DNA from 2 places in the Nocardia callitridis genome. Region 2 is predicted to be linked to the other one. Evidence: riboswitches for the same ligand, from Rfam matches in the RefSeq annotation. Region 2 holds a riboswitch; the other holds the start of a gene.
What was found. Region 2 has a riboswitch for S-adenosylmethionine ahead of ABEA50_RS01945 (bifunctional o-acetylhomoserine/o-acetylserine sulfhydrylase). Riboswitches for the same ligand answer to the same signal wherever they lie in the genome.
Positions count from the first base shown of each region.

Region 1: linked by a shared signal. The riboswitch ahead of ABEA50_RS04350 (rhodanese-like domain-containing protein) and the one ahead of ABEA50_RS01945 (bifunctional o-acetylhomoserine/o-acetylserine sulfhydrylase) in region 2 are both predicted to bind S-adenosylmethionine.

Region 1 covers NZ_BAABJM010000001.1:1,014,413-1,020,101, forward strand. The annotation lists gene ABEA50_RS04325 (HAD-IIA family hydrolase) at 1-337, shown strand, start outside; gene ABEA50_RS04330 (MarR family winged helix-turn-helix transcriptional regulator) at 346-837, opposite strand; gene ABEA50_RS04335 (type 1 glutamine amidotransferase family protein) at 834-1,469, opposite strand; gene ABEA50_RS04340 (RpiB/LacA/LacB family sugar-phosphate isomerase) at 1,555-2,007, shown strand; gene ABEA50_RS04345 (O-succinylhomoserine sulfhydrylase) at 2,301-3,515, opposite strand; gene ABEA50_RS04350 (rhodanese-like domain-containing protein) at 3,512-3,925, opposite strand; SAM riboswitch class IV at 3,940-4,056, opposite strand; gene ABEA50_RS04355 (Rv0361 family membrane protein) at 4,112-4,579, opposite strand; gene ABEA50_RS04360 (FAD-dependent oxidoreductase) at 4,989-5,689, shown strand, end outside.
Region 2 covers NZ_BAABJM010000001.1:416,547-422,235, reverse strand. The annotation lists gene ABEA50_RS01960 (hypothetical protein) at 1-498, shown strand, start outside; gene ABEA50_RS01955 (DUF3017 domain-containing protein) at 718-963, shown strand; gene metX (homoserine O-acetyltransferase MetX) at 1,311-2,456, opposite strand; gene ABEA50_RS01945 (bifunctional o-acetylhomoserine/o-acetylserine sulfhydrylase) at 2,465-3,811, opposite strand; SAM riboswitch class IV at 3,829-3,940, opposite strand; gene ABEA50_RS01940 (NADP-dependent isocitrate dehydrogenase) at 4,390-5,607, shown strand.

The DNA.
Region 1 (5,689 bases), 600 kb from region 2:
TCCTTCCCGCGACGGCTTGCTGCCCGCGACGGGTTCGGTCGCCGCGCTGATCACCCGCGCGACCAATCGCGATCCGTATTACGTCGGCAAGCCCAACCCGTTGATGATGCGTTCGGCGCTGCGTCAGATCGGCGCGCATTCCCAGTCGACGGTGATGATCGGTGACCGCATGGACACCGACATCATCTCCGGACTTGAGGCCGGGTTGCGCACCATCCTCGTCACCTCGGGGATCTCCTCGCGCGAGTCCTACGAGGCCTATCCCTACAGTCCGACGACGGTGATCGATTCCGTCGCCGACCTGGTCGGCCGCACGAAATCACCGTTCGCCGAGTGAACACCGACTCAGTCCGATTCGATCGCGTCCAACGCCGCACGCAGCGTTGTCAGTGCCTCGACCACGTGCGCGAAGCGCTCGTCACCGAGTTCGGCCGTGAGCCGTTCGGCCATCGCGGCATGCCGGGGTGAGATGTCGTGTACCGCCGCAAGACCCGCGTCGGTCGCGACGAGCAGCTTCGCGCGCCGATGCGCCGGATTGGGCCGGTATTCGGCCAATCCTTTGCCCACCAGCAGGTCCGCGATCCGCTGCACCGCCTGACGACTGATGCCCATCGCCCGGCCGATCTCCGACACCGAGAGCGGTTCGCGCAGTACCGCGCCGAGCACCTGCCACCACGCGGCGGTGAGCCCGGCCGGTCTCGCCAATTCCTCGGCGACCGCGAGGAATCGGCCGTTCAACTGGAACGCGGTGATCGCCGCGGTACTGAACAGGTCCTGCCGGGATGCGGCGGAGCCCGACTTTCCCGCCCTCGAATCCCGTTGCGCCCCTGCGGTCATGCGCGCGCTTCGGGCGGCTGCCACTGCGCGAGAACGGCATAGGCCGAAGGATCGGAGTGGGCGAACACCCGATACCAGGCGTCGAGGATGTGCGGCTCGAATACGTCGAGCCTGCCGAGTACCTCGCGCGCGAACGCCACGGGTGCGACGCCGCTCGCGGTGACCAGGTCGCCGTCGGTGACCGCCGGTTCGGCCACGTAATCGTTGGCACCCGCGTACCCGCTCGCGGCCAAGAACTCCGCCGCGTTGCTGGTATGTCGACGCCCGTCGAGCAGTCCTTCGGCAGCCAACCCGAAGGTGGCACCGCAGATCGCGGCGACGGGGGTTCTCGCGTCGAGAAACGCGCGCGCCGTGCGCGCGAAGGGGGCAAGCTCACCCGTGGTCCAGGTGTCGGCACCGGGCAAGATCAGCATCGCGCTCTCGGCCGGGCGCAGATCCGACAGTGCCAGGTCGGGCACGATGCGTAGACCGCCCATCGTGGTGACCGGATCCGTGGTGAGACCGACGGTGCGCACCTGCCACGCTCCCGGTTCCCGATGCAGATCCGGCTGGTTGATGTGCGCAGTGGCCGCGCCCACCTCCCAATCGGCGAGGGTGTCGTAGACCGCCATGTGCACTACATTTTCGACCATGCCAACATCTTGTCAACATGACACCATGTTGTCAATCAACCTCCGGTCCGTGCGCGATTGCCCGGCGGCCGCCTACCCTGACCCCATGCGGATTTCAGTGTCGGCGGACGAACGAGTCGGCGTCGCCGACGAGGTGGTTCGGCTGCTGCGCGAAGCCGGACACGAGCTCATCACCCGTGGCGCACTGGCCGAGAGTGAACGCGACGACTGGGCATGGGCGAGCGAGGCGGCGGCGCGTGACGTCGCACAAGGACGTGCGGATCAGGCCATCGTGTGCTGCTGGACCGGAACCGGGGCGTCGATCGCCGCCAACAAAGTCGACGGCATCCGCGCCGCCCTCTGCGGCGACGCGGCTACCGCGGACGGCGCACGGCGCTGGAACGACGCGAATGTGCTTGCGCTGAGCCTACGTTCGACCTCGGCCGCGCTACTGCGCGAAATTCTCGATGCCTGGTTCGCCGCCGCCCCCAGCACCGAGGCCGACGATCGCGCCAATATCGACCACCTCGCGCGGATCGAAAGCACCGACAACCCCTGACCACACGGCGCCGCGGGCATGCCAGGGCAATACTCGGCCGGTGCTCGCGGCGCCGACAACGATCGACCGCATCGCGGTGCTCGGCACGCCCGACGCGCTGGATGTCACCGACCCCATTGCGCGGCCCAACACCTCCCCGACCGCACTCACCGAGCCAACGCTCGGCACAGGGCTTCCACGGCGGATCGCCGCACCAGCGAACCCACTGCCCGCCGTCGGTACACCACGACTGCTCGGACCGGCTCCCTCGCTGTCCACCTCGTCGACTGAACCCGACCGAAGCAGCGGGAAGCTCAACTCAGCGCGGCATCCAGATCGCCGAGCAGGTCTTCGATGTCCTCCAGGCCCACCGAGATACGCAGCACACCGTCGGTGAGACCTATGCTTGCGCGGCCGTCCGGGCCCATCGCGCGGTGAGTAGTGGTGGCCGGGTGGGTGATCAGCGTCTTCGCATCACCCAGATTGTTGGAGATGTCGATGATCCGCAGGCCGTTCAGCACCTCGAAGGCGCGCTTCTTCGCCTCGGCCTCGGCCGCTTTCAGCTCGAAGGTGACCACGGTTCCTCCGCCACTCATCTGCGAGGTAGCCAGGTCGTACTGCGGATGCGAACGCAACGTCGGATACCGCACCCAGCTGACGGCGTCGCTGCCATCCAGGTATTCCGCGATGCGCGACGCCGAGTCCGCGGACTGACGCACGCGCAGCGGCATCGTCTCCAACCCCTTGAGCAGGATCCACGCGTTGAACGGACTCAGCGCGGGCCCGGTGTGGCGAATCAGCGTCTTCACCGGTCCGTTGATGTAGTCCTCGGCGCCCAGAATGACACCGCCGAGCACTCGCCCCTGACCGTCGATGTGCTTGGTACCCGAATAGACGACCACGTCGGCGCCGAGCTCCAACCCGCGTTGCAGCAGCGGGGTGGCGAAGACGTTGTCCAGCACCACTTTCGCGCCCGCGGCGTGCGCGAGTTCGGCGACCTTGCGCACGTCGACCAGTGTCTGCATCGGATTGGCTGGCGTCTCGAAGAACACCGCCGCCGTCGGCACCGACAAAGCCGCTTCCCACTGCTCGAGGTCGTCACCGTCGACGAAGACGGTCTCGATACCCCAGCGCGGGAGGATCTCGTCGCACACCACATAACAGGAACCGAACAGGCTGCGCGCGGCCACAAGTCGATCGCCCGCGCGCAGCAGCGCACCCAATGCGGTGAATACCGCCGACATTCCGCTGGAGGTCGCGAAGCAGGCTTCGGCACCTTCGAGCAGCCGCATGCGCTCCTCGAACATCGCGACCGTCGGATTGCCGTACCTGGAGTAGACGAAATGCTCGACCTCGCCGGTGAACGCGGCTTCGGCGGCCTCAGCGCTCTCATACACGAAACCCGAAGTCAGATACAGCGCCTCCGAGGTCTCCTCGAAACCCGAGCGCCGCAATCCCCCGCGCACACCGAGGGTCGCGGGGCCGACGCCGTCGGGTAGTGGGCGCTCGAACGCGCCACCGGTGATCACGACTGCCGCCAGGGCAAGCCGAGCGCACGCCATCCGGTGGCGCCGCGGTGGCCGAATTCGTCGATGCCGCCCTCGAAACCGTCGAGCACGTTGTAGGAGGTCGCGAATCCCGCGGCGGTCGCTGCGGTCGCCGCGCCGATGGAACGCTGACCGGAACGACACAGGAAGACGACGGGGGCTTGTTCGCGGCCCGCGAGTTCGGCACGCAGTTGCTCGACGAACGCTTGGTTACGCGCACCCTGCACGTCGACCCACTCGAGCAAGACCGTCGGCCGATCGATCGAACTGGTATCGGGCACACCGACGAAGCGCCATTCGGCATCGGTGCGCACGTCGACGAGCACGGCTTCGGGGTTGTCGCGCAACAGCTCCCACGCCTGCGCCGGGGTGATGTCACCGGCATAACTCATGTGGACCTCCTGTGAATCCGCACTTGCCGCGAGCGGGTTCGACACGCGGCCGGGTCGTCACCCGGAGCACCCCACCGCGGAGGAGGGTTGCCGACCAGTAATGCCGGGGCTTGACACTGGTTCTCATGACCTATGAATGAGATTGCATGCAGCGGGGGCAACCTGTCAAACGGTAGCGCCGAGCGCTCAGCCTGCGGGAATCGGCTGGTTACACACCAGCCATTTGCCCGAGGAGCTGATCAGCCGCCATTGCGCGGTCGTCTCTTTGCCGTCGACTTTCGTGGTTACCGTGGCCTTCCCTTGTTCGCCATTGGCCTCGGGGGTGTCGATATTCGTGACCTCCACGGTCTTTTCGACACCGTCCTGGCCGGCCAACGGCGAACGCCCCGCATCGAAGTCGCGGCATACCGCCCCGGACGGGGCGAGCGTGTGCGCGCTGTTGACGCCCTCGACGTAATTGCGCACCGCGGCGGCGAGCTTGTCGGCCGCTGTGACATTTTTCTCAGCGGGCGAGAGCAGGCCGCCGATGACGATGCCCGCGAGCACGAGGACAGCGAGCACACCCGCCGCGATGAACGGCACGAGCGACCGCGCGTCGGTCTGGTCGACCGTGATCACGTCGTCGTCGGCCTCGGTGGATGGTTGCTCGGTCATGCTCCGATGATCCCTGGTCGCGCGCGGTATCCGACACCGGGGGCCGCGGTGACCTCGACCAGGCACCGGACCAACCGGACAGCACACGGCGATCACCATGAACCGGACGCACCGGACCACCCGGCAACCGTAGTCGCCCGCCGCGAACGTCACGAGATTCACCGCACCGGCACGGGGAACCCCCGTCGCGCACCGATAGAATCGCGGGGAGCGGCCCGCTGTCCTCACCCCGAGAACCGGGAGAACATACAGCTCAGCGGCCGTGGCGACGCGAGCGCCGGATGGCCACCAGCCAGGGGTTTCGCTTCGTTCGCATCGTAGAGGTACCGCCGACCCGGTGCGATAACTTAGCCTGGGCTAAGAAGACGTCTGTCAAAAGTTTTTCCGACCATTAAGGGTGCGCGTAAAGATGACCGAACAGAGTGCAGCGACTCGCCCGCTCCGCATCGCGATCGTGGGCGCAGGACCGGCCGGAATCTACGCCGCCGACGCATTGATGAAATCCGATGCCGAGGTGAGCATCGACCTGTTCGAGCGGATGCCAGCGCCGTTCGGCCTGATCCGCTACGGCGTCGCACCCGATCACCCCAGGATCAAGGGCATCGTCACCGCACTGCACAAGGTGCTCGACAAGCCCCAGGTCCGCCTGCTCGGCAATATCGACTACGGCACCGACATCGCCCTCGACGACCTGCGCACGTTCTACGACGCGGTGATCTTCTCGACCGGCGCCAACGCCGACCGCGCGCTGGAGGTCCCCGGCATCGGCCTGGACGGATCCTATGGCGCCGCCGACTTCGTCTCCTGGTACGACGGCCACCCCGATGTGCCGCGCACCTGGCCGCTGGACGCGGAGAAGGTCGCCGTGCTCGGCGTCGGCAATGTCGCGCTCGACATCGCCCGCGTACTCGCCAAGACCGGCGACGAACTGCTGCCCACCGAGATCCCGCCGAATGTCTACGCCGGGCTCAAGGCCAGCAAGGCCGTCGAGGTACACGTGTTCGGTCGTCGCGGTCCGGCACAGGCCAAGTTCACCCCGCTGGAACTGCGCGAACTCGACCACTCCCCGACCATCGAGGTCATCGTCGCGCCCGAGGACATCGACTACGA
Region 2 (5,689 bases):
TACCTGGTGGCGGTGACCGCGAGCGGTGTCGTGGTCGGGTTGAGCGCCGCCGTGCCCGGCATCGGCACGCTGGTCGGGCTCGCCGCGTCCGGTGCCGACGCCCTGCTGTTCATCGAGGCGTCCACCGTGCTCGCCCTCGGCGCCGCCACGATCGAGAAAGGCGCACTGGAGGCCCGTCGCGGCCACCTGGTGTCTTCGATCGTCCTCGGTGACGCGGGCACCCAGGCACTCGGCCAGGCCGGACGCTCGGCCAAACACTGGGAAACCGCACTCGCCAACAAGATTCCCGTGCTCTCCAGCATGGACGACTCCACCTTCAAACGCTTCCTCACCCAGTTCCTCGTCAAACGCGGCGCCCTCATGTTCGGCAAGGTGATCCCCGCCGGAGTAGGCGCGGTAGTCGGCGGCATCGGCAACTACACCCTCGGCCGCTCGGTGATCGGAAACCTGCACGAGGCACTGGAACCTGATCCCACACCGGCCGTCACGGTGAACTAACCCGCACCACCACGCTTTTCGATCGTTGTTCGACTGTCGCAGCGCGTCGCCCGGTGATCAGCCGCTCGCCCTTCGGCACGGAGATTTGCCGAAGGGATCGTGAACAGCACGGCTGCGTCTGCGAGAATCAGTGTCGTGATCGACGCCGAACCCCCCACCGCCGAGAAGCGGGCCGCCGAGCACGGACCGGTGGCGCAGTTCTTGCGCTGTCATCTGCCGATGGTGGCGGTGGCGCTGGTGATCGTGGTGGCGGTGGTGTTCATCGCCTCCGAGCGGTGGCGGCGCGGTGCGCTGTTCTTCGGCGGGGCGACCTTGCTGGCCGCCGCCTTCCGCCTGTGCCTGCCCACCGCGCAGGTCGGCCTACTCGCGGTGCGCAGCAAACCATTCGACGTCGGCGCCCTCACTGCCCTCGGCGCGGCCATAGTCTTCATCGCCGCCACCATCAACTCACTCGGCGTCAGCTGAGTTCTTCGGTCGCGCCCCGAATTTCGCAGGTTGCCGTGTGGTGTCCTGCGCGCCGCTCGGCCGACGCATGGCTCGGTGACGGCGAGGATTGAAGCCAACTGCGTCGCCGTCGGACCGGCCCACAACGCGCTGGAGACAAGCCTGACTGGAGCTACACCGGATCGGGCGGTGATCAGACGCAGTGGGGCCCGCTGATCGCAGGCTGAGCCACGCGACCGAACGGGGGACTATCGAGCACCGCGGCACGGGCGACCTAGGTCCCCGGTGGACCGTGATCATCAGGACGTGTCGGTGCGCCAACAAGGTGATTGTGGCCAGGGCCATGTCCTGATGACCTGAACGGGGACCTAATCCGCCTTGCGTGCCAATCGCATGGTGTCGGTCAGCAGCTTGGCGATCGCGTCGGCTTCGGTGAGGAAGCCGTCGTGGCCGTAGCGGGAGTGCACCACTTCCAGGCCGGTACAGCCGGGGAGTAGGTCGGCCAGTTCCTGTTGGGTGCGCAGCGGGTACAGGCGGTCGGAGTCGATGCCGCCGACCACGCACGGGACCGGGGTCGCGGCGAGAGCCGCGGTGATGCCGCCGCGTCCTCGGCCGACGTCGTGGCGGTTCATCGCCTCGGTCAGCAGCACATAGGTGGCGGGATCGAAACGGCGACACAGCTTTTCAGCCTGATGGTCCAGGTAGCTCTGCACCGCGTAGCGCCCACCCGCGCGGGGGTCCTCGTCGTCCTGTGCGCTGTTGGCGAACCGATGGTCGAGTTCGAATTCGGTGCGGTAGGTCAGGTGTGCGATGCGGCGGGCGATGCCGAGTCCACGAGTCGGTGCGCGGCCGGTGTCGTGGTAGTCGCCGCCCTGCCAGTCGGGGTCGGAGGTGATGGCCTCGATCTGGGTGACCTGGGTGCCGATCTGGTCGGCGGTAGCGCGTGCGCCGGTGGCGAGAATCAACGCCGTCGCGACCCGCTCCGGCGTGGTGACCATCCATTCGAGCACCCGCATGCCGCCCATCGAGCCGCCGACGGCCGCGGCGAGGCGGTCGATGCCGATCCGGTCCATCAGGATCCGCTCGGCGGTCACCTGGTCGCGGATGGAGATCTCCGGAAACCTTGCGCCCCAAGGCTTTCCGTCGGGCGCGCGGGTGGAGGGCCCGGTGCTGCCCTGGCAGCCGCCGAACACGTTGGTGGAGATCACGCACCACTCGTCGGTATCCACCGGTGCGCCCGGTCCCACCATGCCGTCCCACCAACCGGGCAGCGAGTGGATGTCGTCGGGGATGCCGACGACATGCGAGTCACCGGTCAACGCGTGCTCTACGAGCACCACATTGTCCAGCGCGGGGGACAACTCGCCCCAGCGTTGGACCGCGAGATGAACGTCGGGGACGACGGCGCCGCTTTCCAGCGTGACATCACCGATGCCGATCAAGCCGAGTCGTCCGTCGGGCGGGGGTAGCAAACTCGCTGCCGATTCCGCGGAACGGGCGGTGCCTGGTTCGATGCTCACGGTCACGTCGTCGCGGCCGCGAATCCGGCACGCAGGTCGGCGAGGATGTCATCGATGCCTTCGATGCCCACCGCGAGTCGCACCAGTCCCGGGGTGACGCCGGAGGCCACTTGCTCCTCGGGAGTCAGCTGCGAATGTGTGGTCGACGCGGGATGGATCACCAGAGAACGCACGTCCCCGATGTTAGCCACATGGCTGTGCAGCACTAACGCGTCCACGAACTTCTTGCCCGCCTCGACGCCCCCGCGCAGGTCGAAGGCGATCACGGCGCCAACACCCTTGGGTGCCAGCCGCTTGCCGCGTTCGTACCACGGCGAGGTCGAGAGCCCGGCGTAATGCACGGCGGTCACCTCGGGCTGGGCGCTGAGGAACTCGGCGACGGCGTGCGCATTGGCGACGTGTCGGTCGATCCGCAGACTCAGTGTTTCGATGCCCTGGGCGATCAGGAACGCGTTGAACGGGGACACCGCCGCGCCGAGGTCGCGCAGCAGTTGCACGCGGGCCTTGAGCGCGAAGGCCGGTGCGCCGAGTTCGGCGAAGACCGCGCCGTGGTAACTGGGGTCGGGGGTGGTGAAGCCGGGGTAGCGCGGCTGGCCCGACGGGTCGGTGACCGTCCAGTCGAAGGTGCCGCCGTCGACGATCACGCCCGCGATGGCCGCGCCGTGGCCGCCGAGATACTTGGTGGCGGAGTGCACGACGATGTCGGCGCCGTGTTCGAAGGGGCGCAGCAGGTACGGCGTCGGCACGGTGTTGTCGACGATCAGTGGCAGGCCCGCGGCATGGGCGACGGCGGCAATGCCGGGAATGTCGAACACGGAACTGCTCGGGTTGCCGACGGTTTCCCCGTAGAGGGCCTTGGTGTTGGGCCGGATGGCGGTGCGCCACTGCTCGAGGTCGTCGGGGTCCTCGACAAAGCTCACGTCGATGCCGAGCTTGGGCAGCGTGTAGTGGAACAGGTTGTAGGTGCCGCCGTAGAGGTGCGGACTGGACACGATGTGGTCGCCCGCCGCCGCGAGATTCAGGATGGTGAGAGTTTCCGCGGCTTGCCCGGAGGACACCAGCAGTGCGGCGACACCGCCTTCGAGTGCGGCGATGCGTTGCTCCACCGCGTCCTGGGTGGGGTTCATGATCCTGGTGTAGATGTTGCCCGGCTCGGCCAACCCGAACAGTGCGGCCGCGTGATCGGTGTCGCGGAAGGTGTAGGAGGTGGTCTGGTAGATGGGCAGGGCCCGAGCGTTGGTTTCGCTGTCGGGGGTCTGCCCGGCGTGGATCTGCTTGGTCTCGAACGACCATTGCGCGGGATCGATGGTGGGTTCGTTCTCGGACGATGGCGTGGCTGATTCGCTCATGTGCTGGAAACCTCCTGCAAGCGCGCTTGCTCCCGACCTTCGAGAGCCAGGTCATCACCCGGAGCACCCCACCCGCTGCTGGAGGGTTGCCGGCCAGCGAGCCGGGGCTTGGCGCTGGCACTCATGACCTTTTCGCATCATAGCGGGGGTGGGTCGACGCTCGAAATCCCTGCTGTGATCTCGGCGCGGTCCATGCGCGGTGGTGGGTGGGGGCGGTCGGCCAGCGGCGCGGTCATCGCGGGAACGGGTGGTCGCACGGGCGGGGGATTGTGGCGACGATCACTTTCGTGGATTATGTCCCGTCGCGGCAGGCTGGGTTGTTCGGGCCCCGTGCTGACCTGGGCGGTTGAAATCTACCGATCAGTAATAGTTTTTCGCCATGAGGGTTGTGACGTTCGTAATCGGGGATGCCCGCTCGGTGGGGAATGCAGAAGCAGTACGCTTGTCTTGTTTGCACCACCTGTCTCGCGGACAACGCGGGGCATATACGTTGTCTGTTGGAACAGCTGGGGTCCGCTCACAAGCGTGTTCGCCTGGCCGTGCAACGAGGGCACCATCCTAGGAGGACACGAAGATCCATGTCCAAGATCAAGGTTGAAGGCACCGTCGTAGAACTCGACGGCGACGAGATGACTCGGATCATCTGGCAGTTCATCAAGGACAAGCTGATCCATCCGTATCTCGACGTGAACCTCGAGTACTACGACCTCGGCATCGAATACCGGGACAAGACCGATGATCAGGTCACCGTGGACGCCGCGAACGCCATCAAGAAGCACGGTGTCGGCGTCAAATGTGCCACCATCACGCCCGACGAGGCGAGGGTCGAGGAATTCGGCCTGAAGAAGATGTGGCGCTCGCCCAACGGCACGATCCGAAACATTCTCGGCGGCACCATCTTCCGTGCGCCGATCATTATCTCCAACGTTCCGCGCCTGGTGCCGGGCTGGACCAAGCCGATCATCATCGGCCGTCACGCCTTCGGTGACCAGTACCGCGCCACCGACTTCAAGGTCTACCAAGAGGGCACCGTCACCCTGACCTTCACGCCCGCCGACGGCAGCGAACCGATCCAGCACGAGGTCGTGAAGATGCCCGAGGACGGCGGCGTCGTCATGGGGATGTACAACTTCAAGCAGTCGATCGTCGACTTCGCGCGTGCCTCGCTCAATTACGGCCTGCAGCAGAACTACCCGGTGTATCTGTCGACGAAGAACACCATCCTCAAGGCCTACGACGGCATGTTCAAGGACACCTTCCAGGAAGTGTTCGAGACCGAGTTCAAGACCGAGTACGACGCGGCGGGCCTCACCTACGAGCATCGCCTCATCGACGACATGGTCGCCTCCTCCATGAAGTGGGAGGGCGGCTACGTGTGGGCCTGCAAGAACTACGACGGCGATGTGCAGTCCGACACCGTCGCGCAGGGCTTCGGTTCGCTGGGCCTGATGACCTCGGTGCTGCTCACCCCGGACGGCCAAACCTGTGAGGCCGAGGCCGCACACGGCACCGTCACCAGGCATTACCGTCAGCACCAGCAGGGCAAGCCCACCTCGACCAACCCGATCGCGTCGATCTTCGCCTGGACGCGCGGGCTCGAGCACCGTGGCAAGCTCGACAACAACCCCGAGCTGATCGGCTTCTCGCAGACGCTGGAAGACGTGGTGATCAAGACGGTCGAGGGCGGTCAGATGACCAAGGACCTCGCCGCGCTCGTCGGTGGCGACCAGAGCTACCTCTCGACCGAGGAATTCCTCGCGGCACTGGACACCAACCTGGCCCGCGCCCTGCGCTGACCAACAGCGTTGCGCTGCGTCAACAGCGCTCAGCACGAACGAATTCGGGCACCCGCACCCCCCGAGGGGAACGGGTGCCCGG